DNA from 2 places in the Priestia megaterium genome. Region 2 is predicted to be linked to the other one. Evidence: a T-box and tRNA genes for the amino acid it is inferred to sense, from the RefSeq annotation. Region 2 holds a T-box; the other holds one or more tRNA genes.
The links. A T-box is a leader RNA that pairs with one kind of tRNA and senses whether it is charged. The one in region 2 lies ahead of pheS (phenylalanine--tRNA ligase subunit alpha), so its partner is inferred to be a tRNA-Phe.
Positions count from the first base shown of each region.

Region 1: it has a tRNA-Phe gene. The T-box ahead of pheS (phenylalanine--tRNA ligase subunit alpha) is inferred to sense a tRNA for this amino acid. The anticodon was not compared.

Region 1 covers NZ_CP023317.1:5,000,312-5,007,205, forward strand. The annotation lists gene CEQ83_RS25605 (two-component system regulatory protein YycI) at 1-171, opposite strand, end outside; gene CEQ83_RS25610 (YycH family regulatory protein) at 158-1,519, opposite strand; gene walK (cell wall metabolism sensor histidine kinase WalK) at 1,516-3,423, opposite strand; gene yycF (response regulator YycF) at 3,430-4,137, opposite strand; tRNA gene CEQ83_RS25625 (tRNA-Phe) at 4,400-4,472, opposite strand; tRNA gene CEQ83_RS25630 (tRNA-Asp) at 4,477-4,552, opposite strand; tRNA gene CEQ83_RS25635 (tRNA-Glu) at 4,588-4,659, opposite strand; tRNA gene CEQ83_RS25640 (tRNA-Lys) at 4,675-4,747, opposite strand; gene CEQ83_RS25645 (adenylosuccinate synthase) at 4,915-6,201, opposite strand; gene dnaB (replicative DNA helicase) at 6,389-6,894, opposite strand, start outside.
Region 2 covers NZ_CP023317.1:4,493,713-4,500,606, forward strand. The annotation lists gene CEQ83_RS23005 (CvpA family protein) at 1-5, opposite strand, end outside; gene zapA (cell division protein ZapA) at 2-262, opposite strand; gene rnhC (ribonuclease HIII) at 406-1,320, shown strand; gene pheT (phenylalanine--tRNA ligase subunit beta) at 1,354-3,768, opposite strand; gene pheS (phenylalanine--tRNA ligase subunit alpha) at 3,782-4,816, opposite strand; T-box leader at 4,871-5,106, opposite strand; gene CEQ83_RS23030 (TrmH family RNA methyltransferase) at 5,155-5,919, opposite strand; gene sspI (small acid-soluble spore protein SspI) at 6,060-6,266, shown strand; gene CEQ83_RS23040 (M42 family metallopeptidase) at 6,323-6,894, opposite strand, start outside.

The sequences.
Region 1 (6,894 bases), 510 kb from region 2:
AGGTAAATGTTTATATTCAATGCCTTCACTCGTCAATTGTTCTTCCACGCTCGACTCTACAAATAGAGAGTACTGATCTTCTTGATGAGTTTTAAAAATCTGATAGCCTAAGTAAATATTAAGAATCAAGAAAGTGAAAATAAAGATGGTTTTTGTTCTATTCCAATCCATCGTTATCGCCTCCTTCGGTCGGCGGTGCAATTCGATACCATTTGCTATTATAATAATAGAACCAAGAAGGAACGAGTTTGACAGAATTAGAATTAAACTCAACCGTCTTTTCGCCGGTTTTCGGCTGCTGTGACACTTCTTCTAGCTGATAGCCTATTGAAATATCTTTTAACAGATTCGGGTCAAAGTTTTGATGTTTTTCAATTAATTGAATCACCTTTTGAGATGACTGCAGCTTTTCTACACTCGAGTCCTGTACTCTTACAAAACGATAAAGAGGACGACGGTAATTTAAAATCTCCGCATTTCCCCATCTTTGATATATTTCAGTCATTCCCTGATTGCTGTACACTGGATAGTTATCTTTATAATAACGATAGCTAATTTCTTTTGTAATGCGATTCCAGCTGTTGAACCTGTAATTAGATTCTGTCCAGCCGCCGTGGTCATTAACGAAGCTAAAGCTGCGATTTATTAAATTATAATCTTCCATTACCTCGGTCGTGGAATTTACAAGATTCACATATTCCATCACATCTGTCTTCGTATTGACATTGATCACTTTTGTACCTTCAGTGTAGACATCTCGGTTTGTAGACGTTTCTTTCCGTGCATAGTCTGGGTTGTTAAAAAGCGCTTCTTTATATTTTTCAATATCTAAATGCCTCATGCTCGTATAGTAGACTTCACTATTCATCGTAATATTATTTTCCGGAAGGAAGATATACCGATTTTTGTTTTCTTTATATACAAGGCTCGGGGCATACGTACGCTTCATTTTATCTTCTAATTCTTTGATATCATCTTTGGCCAAATTCTTGACTGTAACCGAATAAATCTTTTTTTGCTCATAATTCACAAGATACACGCTCACGAAAAAGGAAGGTGTACGCTTAATTTTAATGAGTACACGGTCAAATGTTTGATTAGGCAAAGACGTTTGAGAAAATGAAAAAAGCTGTTGAAATGTTTTCAAAGGTAGCGCGTCTGGATACAGCACTTCAATAGAATTACTTCCATGGACATAATTTAAAAATCCATCAGGAGAAATAGCATCCGAAACGTCCGTCACATTCGAAAATTTCCACTTTTTCATTTCATTTACCCATTTGTTTACATCATCTTCATCGTGAGACATGTAGTGATTATCGTTTCGATGATAGAGAACTTCTGTTGGAAGAATATGATCTTCTATTTTACTTTTTGAACTCACTTCAACTTCTTGCAAATGTTGATTTTTTGAAATGACCTTATAAGAAGGCTGATACGTCCATATATGATACGTCATAATTAAACTGGAAGCGACGAGAACAACTAAGATGGCCGTTTTGATATGTTCATATCTCATTCCCATTCGTCATCATTCTCACTTTCAATCGGAAGAGTAAAGTAAATCGTTGTTCCTTTTCCTTCCTGACTATCTGCCCAAATGCGTCCATCATGTGCTTCAATAATTTCCTTGGCAATAGCAAGCCCTAATCCTGTTCCGCCTAATTTACGCGTTCGTGCTTTATCTACACGATAGAAGCGTTCGAAAATTTTAGCTAAATTTGATTTTGGAATTCCCATACCTTGGTCTTTAATGCTCACAACAATTTCATGCGTATGCTGAGCAATTGAAAATGTAATGGTTCCGCCTTCAGGTGAATATTTTATTGCATTGGAAATAATGTTATCTAATACTTGTGTAATTTTATCTTGATCGATAGCGACATAGATTGCTTCATTTGGCAAGTCGCGCACGAACGAAATACCTTGTTCAATCGTCATTTCAAAGCGATCAATGATGTAATGATAGAACTTTACAAAATTGATTGGGTCACGACTAAATCGGTAGTCTTGACTATCTAGCTTAGATAATTGAAGCAAGTCGTTAACGAGACGAATCATTCGCTCTGTCTCCGTTTGCGTTACATTTAAAAATGTTGGAGCTAAGTCCTTATCTTGCCAAGCACCGTCTGCAAGCGCATCTAAATAACTGCGCATCGTTGTTAACGGCGTACGCAATTCATGTGAAACATTCGCTACAAATTCTCGGCGATCTTGATCAATTTTCTCCTGCTCTGTAATATCATGCAGGACAATGATAATCCCGTTAATAAAACCGGTCTCTTTTTGAATAGCAGAAATGGTAGCTCTTAAAATAAAAGGATCCGATTTTGTACTAAAGTCCAAAATTAATGACTCTTGATTAGCGAGCAAGCTTTCAAACGTATGCGTTTCTTCAAGATCTAATAGGGAAACAACTGGGTCAGACAAAACCGTTTCACGTGAAACATTTAGCATAGCTGCGGCTGGATCATTAATTAAAATTACTCTTCCTTTTCGATCCGTCGCAATAACGCCGTCCGTCATATGAGCTAATACCGAACTAAGCTTACGGCGCTCCCCTTCTGTCGTTGCCTGTGCTTCCTGAAGCTTTCTTGTTAAGTTGTTGAATGTGAGAGCTAGCTGACCAATTTCATCATATCCGTATACCTTAGCTTTTCTCGTAAAATTCCCTTTGGCCATCTCAAGTGCTTGTTTTCTCATTTCAGACATTGGACGAGTAATCGTCTGAGCTAAAAACACGCCTAAAATAGCTGTAATAAAAAGAGCGATCACCGTACCTGCTTTAAAGATCTGATTGATATTACTCATTTGATCGTAAACAGGCTCCATGGAAGCTGTTAAGTAAATAGCGCCTAAGATTTCTTCGCTAGACTGAACTTTTCCATTTTTATTAGTTGAATTTGATTGACTGGCACCTACTTTATCCTGTAAACGAATAGGCTGTATCATAACTCTGATTCGCTGTCCGCTTTGATCAACAAATACATTATCAGAGTTCGTTCCTGCTAACAACGCATTTGTAATCGCTAAATCATTAGTCTTTTTACCTATAATCTGTTGAGGATTTGAGTTCGATGTAGCAATGATTCTTCTATTTTGGTCAATGACTCTTACTTCAGAGATGTCATTCATATCATTTGAAGCTAAATTGGGTCTTGAAGCAAAATCTCGTAAAATAGTCTTTAAGTCTTCCTCAAGAGTGGGTGAATCATCATCACGATTTTTCACCATTTCTTGTCCAATGTTATACGTCAGCAAGTCTGTCCGCTCTTGAAGAGACGTTCGAAAGTTGTTAACTAATTCTTTTTCTAATTGTCGAGCAAAATAGACCCCAATAATTTGCATCGCAATTAAAATAAGCAGCACATAAATCAATACAAACTTTAAATGAATAGATTGCAGGAGCCTTACTTTCTTCATCTAAAATTACTCCTGCTCTGGGCTGCGTAAATAATAGCCTACTCCACGTCTTGTTACAATCCACATTGGATGGCTTGGATTATCTTCAATTTTTTCACGTAATCTTCGAACTGTTACATCTACCGTACGCACATCACCAAAATAGTCATAACCCCATACAGTTTGAAGCAAGTGTTCACGCGTCATGACTTGTCCAATGTGCTTCGCTAAATAATGCAGCAGCTCAAATTCACGATGAGTCAGTTCAATCGTTTCTCCGCGCTTAGACACAATATAAGCATCTGGATGAATAACAAGTGCTCCAATCGTAATTTCATTCGTTTCACTTTCTTCTGTTGGAACAGCTACCTGCTGATGTCTACGTAAATTAGCTTTTACACGTGCTAATAATTCACGCGTACTGAACGGCTTAGTTACATAATCATCTGCACCTAATTCTAGACCTAAAACCTTGTCAATTTCAGAGTCTTTTGCTGTTAACATGATAATAGGCATATCATATTTTTTGCGCACTTCTCGGCAAACTTCCATTCCATCTTTCTGAGGAAGCATAATATCTAATAAAATCATTTCAGGCTGTACTTCTTCCACTTTTTCAAGTGCTTCTACGCCATCATAAGCACAAAATACTTCGTAACCTTCTTTTTGCAAATTAAACTTTAAAATATCTGCAATCGGCTTTTCGTCATCTACGACTAAAATACGTTTATCCATGATCATCGTTCTCCTTTATTAGTTGAAGCAAAATATAAAAGATAGTATTCATACTGTTTGAATACCGTAGTTTTATTATACTTGATAACCCTTGAAACGTCACAAGTTCATCCTCTACTATACATGAAGATATATGATTTTCAACCATCTCTAAATACAAAAGTAATATATTACCATAAAAGAAATGCAAAGCAAATAACGTTTTCTTTTAAATGTAAATAAAAGAAAAAAGCATGACTTTAAATAAAGTCATGCTTTTTGATGGCTCGGGACGGAATCGAACCGCCGACACAAGGATTTTCAGTCCTTTGCTCTACCAACTGAGCTACCGAGCCAAAATGGCGGTCCCGACGGGAATCGAACCCGCGATCTCCTGCGTGACAGGCAGGCATGTTAACCGCTACACCACGGGACCTCAGTCTATATGCTATGTATTAAAAATATTAAAAATGACCCGTACGGGATTCGAACCCGTGTTACCGCCGTGAAAGGGCGGTGTCTTAACCGCTTGACCAACGGGCCACGTTGTAACAAAAGTGAGCCATGAAGGACTCGAACCTTCGACCCTCTGATTAAAAGTCAGATGCTCTACCAACTGAGCTAATGGCTCATGTTATATCTCTTAGCGACGCTTATTATAATAACATGATATTTCATATGAATGCAATAGTTTTTTTAAAACTTTCTTTTTATTATTGAGCTTTTTTAAAAATCTTGTTAAAAAAGCACCAATTATAAATAAAAAAGGTTAGCTCACGAAGAGCTAACTCTTTTTATTTAGCTATATACACCACGTAATACATTTGTTTGTGTACGATCTGGACCTACAGAGAAAATAGATAAAGGAATACCTGTTAATTGAGACACGCGCTCTAAGTAGTGGCGAGCGTTATCAGGTAACTCATCTAATGTTTTCACACCCGTAATATCTTCTGTCCAACCTGGAAGCTCTTCATATACAGGTTCGCATTCTGCAAGTGTTTTTAAGCTAGCAGGGAATTCTTCCATAACTTCCCCTTTATAACGGTAAGCTACACAAATCTTTAATGTCTCAATTCCCGTTAATACATCAATTGAGTTTAAAGATAAGTCTGTGATTCCGCTAACGCGGCGAGCATGACGTACAACTACACTGTCAAACCAACCTACACGGCGAGGACGACCAGTCGTTGTACCATATTCACGTCCTACTTCACGGATTTGATCACCGATTTCGTTTGTTAATTCAGTTGGGAAAGGACCGTCACCAACACGAGTTGTATACGCTTTTGATACACCTACAACGTGTTTGATTTTAGATGGACCTACACCAGAACCAATTGTTACTCCACCCGCTACTGGGTTTGAAGATGTAACAAATGGATATGTTCCTTGGTCGATATCTAACATAACACCTTGTGCGCCTTCAAATAGTACACGACGTCCTTCGTCTAACGCATCATTTAATACTACTGATGTATCAACAACATATTTTGCAACTTGTTGACCATACTCATAGTACTCATCTAAAATTTCTTCTAATGTAAAGCCTTCTACTTCATACATTTTTTCAAGAAGGCGATTCTTTTCAGCTAAGTTTTGTGTTAATTTTGCTTCAAATACTTCACGGTCTAGTAAATCGGCAATTCGAATACCAACACGTGCTGCTTTATCCATATAAGCTGGTCCAATACCTTTTTTCGTTGTACCAATCTTATTTTCACCTTTACGTTCTTCTTCAACTTCATCTAATTTTAAATGATATGGAAGAATCACATGAGCTCGGTTACTAATACGTAAGTTTTCTGTTGTTACACCGCGATCATGTAAGTATTTTAATTCTTGAACAAGTGCTTTTGGATCAACAACCATACCGTTTCCAATTACACACGTTTTGTCATTATAAAAAATACCTGAAGGAATTAAATGTAACTTATAAGTTTCACCATTAAACTTAATTGTGTGACCTGCATTGTTCCCACCTTGGTAACGTGCAATCACTTCTGCATTTTCTGATAGGAAGTCTGTAATCTTCCCTTTTCCTTCATCTCCCCATTGTGTTCCTACTACAACGACTGAAGACATATCTTAAGCACCTCCGCTTAGTAAGCAACAGCTCACTACGACATAATTTAACCATGGATAAGTGTATCAATTTATCACACTAAAGTCAATTAAATCCGAACGATTTAACAAAAGTTATTACAAATATATCGTATTTTGCGGAACGAATGCGATAACAATAAAATAAAACCTCTCATATTGAGAGGTTTTATGCACCAGGCGGCACTCCTGCGTCATCAAAGCGCCGCTCGAGATTAACGAATTTATTGTATTCTTTTACAAAGGCAAGCTGTACGGTTCCAACTGGACCGTTACGCTGCTTGGCTATAATAATCTCGATAATATTTTGATTTTCTGTGTCTTTTTCATAATAGTCTTCACGATATAAGAAAGCTACGATATCGGCATCCTGCTCAATACTTCCGGATTCACGGATATCAGACATCATCGGTCGCTTATCTTGTCTCTGCTCTACGCCACGGGAAAGCTGTGATAAGGCGATAACAGGAACTTCTAATTCACGGGCTAAAGCTTTTAACGCACGCGAAATTTCAGATACTTCCTGCTGTCGGTTTTCTCCGCTTCGTCCATTACCTTGAATAAGCTGTAAGTAGTCAATTAAAATCATCCCAAGTCCGCCTTCTTGTTTCAAGCGACGACACTTAGAACGAATTTCACCTACTCGAATACCCGGTGTATCATCAATATAAATCC
Region 2 (6,894 bases):
GTCATTCCTCTTTTCCATAAAGTTTTTGTTCAAGTCTCTCATAGTCTTCTTTCAGTTTTATATATTCGTGTACAGCATTCACAGCTGTTAATACTGCTAATTTATTGATATCTAAAGAAGGGTTTTTAGTACTGATTTCACGCATTTTTTCATCCACTATAGAGGCGACAAGTCGAATATGGCTTGTACTTTCGCTACCGACGATGCTGTACTGCTGACCAAAGATGTCAACTGTCGCACGTGTTTTATCTTGTCTTGACACGAGAAAATCCTCCGTTCCACGAAAAATCCTAATCCCTATCATACCACGAAGAAGACTTCAATGGAAACATATCTATATTTAAGCTATCATAAGGGATAGTGCTTATAAAGTAAACTAAAATACCCCGAAAGGAGTGAAGCATTATGTCACATGCTGTTATTAAGGTATCAGCTGATCAGATAGCTAAAATGAAGCTTCATTACACATCCTATTTGCAGCCTAAATTGCCGCAGGGAAGTATTTTTTCGGCTAAAACTCCCGGCTGTTCTATCACTGCATACCGCTCTGGAAAAGTACTTTTTCAAGGAAAAGAAGCTGAAACAGAAGCAGCTAAGTGGGGAGGTCCTTTAGATGCTTCTAAAAAGGCTCCCGTCTCACATCTCCCATCAAACTTCAGTTCACTATCGGTCATTGGTTCTGATGAAGTAGGAACGGGAGATTATTTTGGTCCCATGACCGTAGTTGCTGCCTATGTTCAAAAAGAGCAGCTTCCTTTGTTAAAAGAATTAGGAGTACGAGATTCAAAAGAGTTAACGGATGCTAAAATCATTGAAATTGCCAAGCAGCTTGTTTCGTTTATTCCTTACAGTTTGCTTGTCTTACATAACGAAAAGTATAATGCATTTCAAGAAAAAGGCATGTCACAAGGTAAAATGAAAGCTCTGTTGCACAACAAAGCTTTATCCAACGTGTTAAAAAAATTGGATTCTGAAAAACCTGATGCGATTTTAATTGACCAGTTTGTTGAAAAAAACACCTATTATAAACACATCGTAAAGGAAAAAGAGATTATCAAAGAAAATGTCTTTTTCAGTACAAAAGGAGAAAGCGTTCATTTATCTGTAGCCGCTGCTTCCATTATTGCCAGATACGCATTTTTAAAACAAATGGATTTACTAACGGAAAAGACGGGGATGGTCATTCCTCGCGGAGCTGGAGCACAAGTTGATATCGCCGCTGCTAAAATTATTAAAAAACATGGCGTCAATGCGCTGAACTCTTTAGCTAAAATCCATTTTGCTAATACAGAAAAAGCTTTAAAATTAGCTAAAAAATAAGAGATGTGGAAATCCACATCTCTTTTTTTATTCTTATGAACGAAGCGTTGCACCAAATTCTTTTTCAACAGCTTCTAAAACTGCACCATGTGCTTTTGCTACTTCTTCATCTGTTAATGTACGTTCAGGATCTAAGTAACGTAAAGAGAAAGCTACAGATTTCTTGCCTTCTTCCATACGCTCGCCTTCATATAGATCAAATACTGTCACGTCTTTTAAAAGTTCTCCGCCCGTCGTATAGATGACGCGCTGAACTTCTCCTGCAAGAACGTTTTTATCTACAACAAGTGCAATATCACGTGTAATAGATGGGAATCTTGGAATAGCTGAATAACGAACTTCTTCGACATCTGCAGCTAATAGCTCTTGAAGGTGTAATTCAAACACGTATGTTTCACGAAGGCCATACTGTTTCTGAGCAACAGGATGAACTTGACCCACGTATCCAATTTCTTTTTCATCTAACCATACAGCCGCTGTACGTCCAGGGTGCATACCGTCTTTTTTAACGGGAGCATATGAGATTCGTTTCTCTAAACCAAGCTGTGCAAATAACCCTTCTAGTACACCTTTAATCACATAGAAATCAACGACTTTCTTTTCACCTTGCCAGCCGTGAGCATGCCATAGACCCGTGATTGCACCAGCTACGCGCTCCTGCTCATCCGGTAATTCCCCTTCACCTTGAGATAAGAACACTGAGCCTGTTTCGTATAGCGCAATAGAATCCGATTGACGAGCATTATTGTGCTTCACTGCTTCAAGTAAATGAGGCACTAAGCTTTGACGAAGGATACTGCGATCTTCACTCATCGGCATTGCTAAACCAATCGTACTTGTTGCATTGAGTGCAAACTGAGTAGCTTTTTCAGCGCTCGTTAACGAATAGGTTGTTGTTTGCGCTAGCCCTGCTCCCTCTAAGAAACGGCGAACTTTACGGCGTCCAAGCTGATACTCTGTTAATTTTCCTGGAGTTGCCACTGTTACAGGAAGCGTTGTAGGAAGGTTGTCATAGCCATACATGCGCGCTACTTCCTCCACGATATCTTCTTCAATTGTAATATCGCCTCGACGAGTCGGTACCGTTACAACGATGGTTTCATCTTCGACTTTGCTTTCAAATTGAAGACGGTTCATAATATCTTGTACTTCTTCCATCGATAGTTCTGTACCAAGCACATTGTTAATACGTCCAAGTGACACAGCTACAACAGCAGGTTCCACAGTTAGTGTATCTACTTCTACAGTACCGCTTACCACTTCACCTGAAGCGTATTCAGCCATTAATTCTGCTGCGCGGTCAGCAGCTACACGCGTACGGTTAGGATCAATTCCTTTTTCAAAACGAGCACTTGCCTCACTGCGAAGACCGTGGTCTTTGGAAGCTTGACGAACTGTTAAACCTTTGAAGTAAGCTGATTCAATAAGAACATTTACCGTATCGTCTTTTACTTCAGAGTTTGCTCCCCCCATTACACCTGCAAGAGCTACCGGTTCACTGCCGTTTGTAATAACAAGCTGATTGCCTTTTAATACGCGCTCTTGATCGTCAAGCGTTACAAACTTCTCGCCTTCTGACGCGTGACGTACAACAATTTCTTTTGAACCAAGACGATCATAGTCAAAAGCATGCAGCGGCTGGCCGTATTCAAGCAAAATATAGTTGGTAATATCAACAACGTTGTTATGAGGTCGAATACCAGCTGCCATTAAACGCGTTTGCATCCATAATGGTGACGGAGCAATTTTTACGTTTTTCACAACGCGCGCTACGTAAAGGGGATTGTCTTCTTTTGCCTCTACTTTAACGGAAATATAATCAGCTGCTTGCTCATCAGACGTTTGCACGTTTACTGACGGATACTTCACTTCACGACGTAAAATAGCAGCCACCTCATGTGCTACACCTAACATACTTAAGCAGTCTGAACGGTTTGGTGTTAGCCCTAGTTCTAATACTTCATCGTTTAAGTTTAATGCATCTAGCGCATCCGCTCCTACTTCAGCATCACTTGGGAAGACGAAGATGCCTTCTTGATAATCTTTTGCCACAAGCTTGCTTTCAATGCCAAGCTCTTGAAGAGAACAAATCATACCGTTCGATTCTTCACCGCGAAGCTTAGCACGCTTGATTTTAAAGTTACCTGGAAGTACAGCTCCCACTTTTGCAACCGCTACTTTTTGACCTTGTGCCACGTTAGGTGCTCCGCACACGATTTGAACGATTTCTCCTCCGCCAAGATCTACTTGACAGCGGCTTAATTTATCCGCATTTGGATGCTGTTCACGTTCTACAACGTGACCAATTACCACTCCGCTGATGCCTTTATTTAAGTTTTCTACACCTTCAACTTCAATTCCACTTTTTGTGATTTTATCAGCTAACTCTTCTGCCGTTACGCCTGATAAGTCAACATACTCTTGTAACCAACGATAAGATACAAACATCGTAGTCCCTCCTTTATACTTGTTTAAATTGATCTAAGAAACGAACATCATTTGTATAGAAATGACGAATATCATCCACGCCGTGTTTTAACATAGCAATACGCTCTACACCGATTCCAAAAGCAAAACCACGATATTTAGTTGAATCGTATCCAGCCATTTCAAGAACATTTGGATGAACCATACCGGCTCCTAAAATTTCAATCCAGCCTGTTTGTTTACATACATTACAGCCTTTACCTCCACATTTTGCACACGATACGTCTACTTCTACAGACGGCTCAGTGAATGGGAAGAAACTTGGACGAAGACGAATTTCACGGTCTGCACCGAACATCTTTTTCACAAATACTTCAAGCGTGCCTTTTAAATCGCTCATACGAATGTTTTCGTCTACTACAAGACCTTCAATTTGCATAAATTGATGTGAGTGCGTAGCATCATCGTCATCGCGGCGGTACACTTTACCTGGGCAAATAATTTTAACAGGTCCTTTGCCTTCATTCTTGTTCATAACACGAGCTTGAACAGTTGATGTATGCGTACGAAGAAGCGTTTCTTCCGTAATATAGAACGTATCTTGCATATCACGTGCTGGGTGACCTTTTGGCAAGTTCAGCGCTTCGAAATTATAGTAGTCCTGCTCTACTTCTGGTCCTTCTGCTACTTCATAGCCCATTCCTAAGAATAAATCTTCTACTTCTTCAACCACGCTTGTGAGCGGGTGATGCGTACCTGCTTTAACCGGGCGTCCCGGCAGCGTTACGTCAATTGTTTCTGAAGCAAGTTTACGCTCTACCTCGGCTGCTTCTAACGCCGTTTGTTTTTCTTCAATTTTAGATGCAATCGCTTCACGTACTTCATTTGCAAGTGCTCCCATTACAGGGCGCTCTTCAGCTGAAAGTTTTCCCATACCGCGAAGTACTTCTGTGATAGGGCCTTTCTTTCCTAAATAAGCTACGCGTACGTCGTTTAATTCTTTTAAAGCACTTGCTGCTTCGACTTTTGCAATTGCTTCTTGTTGAAGTTCTTGTAAACGTTCTTTCATCACTTATTCCTCCTTTTAACGTAAAAAATGACAAATAAAAAAACCTCCTCCCAAAAAAGGGACGAGGATTAGTCGCGTTACCACCCTTGTTAACTATATACACAGACGTATACAGTTCACTTCATTCAAGTTAACGGAATCTCCGGAACACCTTTACATCTATGTAAGATGGTCTAAGTGTCAACTCAAGAGGTGAATTCACTTATTACATTTATAAAAATGCTTTCAGTCATGGCATTTTCTCCCTGCATAAACGGACATAAGCTACTGCTCTCTTTCATCGTTTTTTACATATGTAACTATTGTATTATTATAGTGAAAACACGTTCTCGATGCAACTACATTCCGCGTAAATAATAAAGTAAGATTCCAGAAGCGATGGCAACATTTAACGACTCGCTCTTTCCATAGATGGGAATGTACAGATTTTGATCCGTTTGTTCCAACACTTTCTCGCTTACGCCGTTTCCTTCATTTCCCACAATCAGCGCAAATTCGTTTGAAGGTTTTACGTGTGTGTAGACCTTTCCATTTTGTAACGACGTGCCGTAAACTGCTATTCCTCTTTCTTTTAACAGTGAAATTGTTTCGAGCAAATCGCCTTTTACAATTGGAAGGTGAAAAATAGCTCCTTGCGTTGAACGAACGACTTTTGGGTTGTACACATCCACGCTGCCCTCTCCAATGATAATAGCCCCCACTCCCGCAGCATCAGCGGTTCGGATAATGGTGCCTAGGTTACCTGGATCTTGCACCGCATCTAAAAGCAATACTTTCTGTGCTGTATGAATAATTTCCGCATGCTTTGTTTGAAAACACACGGCAATAATTCCTTGAGGTGTTTCTGTGTCAGATAATAACTTACTAATTGCTTCGTTTACAACGATTATTTCGATACCGTCTATATCCCACTGTGCGGGCACTTCGGTCGATTCGCGTATAATTAGTTCCTTTACGCAATCCTTATTTTTGATAGCCTCTTCGACTAAATGAAAGCCTTCTACCATAAAAAGGCCCTGCTTATCACGGTCTTTTTTATTATGCAGTTTTTTCCACGCTTTTACCTGCGGATTTTTAACTGAATCAATTTGTTTCACAAACATAACTCCTTTATCTATACAAAAATAAATAGTTCGATTACATTTTGTTCAATAATCATTAGATAAGTTTCACTTTATTGTACATAGAAATCGCAAAGAAAACAAAAACTATTGGTAACTTTACGATAGCTGAGGTGAAAATGATGGATCTTAATTTACGAAATGCTGTTATTGCAAACGTTTCAGGAAACTCAAAAGAAGAGCTTGAGGCTACAATTTCTGACGCTATTCAAAGCGGTGAAGAAAAAATGCTCCCTGGACTTGGTGTTTTATTTGAAGTGCTTTGGGAAAAGTCTCCGGAATCAGAAAAAGAAGAAATTCTGACAACGCTTGAAAACGGTTTAAAATAAATAACCTTTTCCTATGTACAACAAAAAGCTCATTCTCCTAGGAGAATGAGCTTTTTTTAATTATACGTAATGGCGTTAACCGTATCTCGGTCTAAGCGCTTAATGACTTCCGCAATTAATTTAACTGCGTTTTCATAATCATCACGATGAAGCATTGCTGCATGAGAATGGATATAACGAGTTGCAATTGTAATCGAAAGTGCTGGCACCCCGTTAGCTGAAATATGGATAGAACCCGAGTCCGTACCGCCTCCAGCAATTGCATCAAATTGATACGGAATATTTAATTCATCTGCCACATCTACCACTGTATCTCGAAGTCCTTTATGAGAGACCATGGAAGCATCATATAAAATGATTTGCGGACCCTGCCCCATTTTAGAAGAGGCTTCTTTATCAGAAACACCAGGTGTATCTCCAGCGATACCGACATCAACAGCAAATGCAATATCCGGTTCAATAAAGTTAGCAGATGTTTTTGCACCTCGGAGTCCAACTTCTTCTTGCACCGTTCCTACACCATACACAACATTTTCATGTTTTTCATTTTTTAAAGCTTTTAATACATCGATAGCGATTGCACAACCAATACGGTTATCCCAGGCTTTCGCTAGCAGCATCTTTTCAT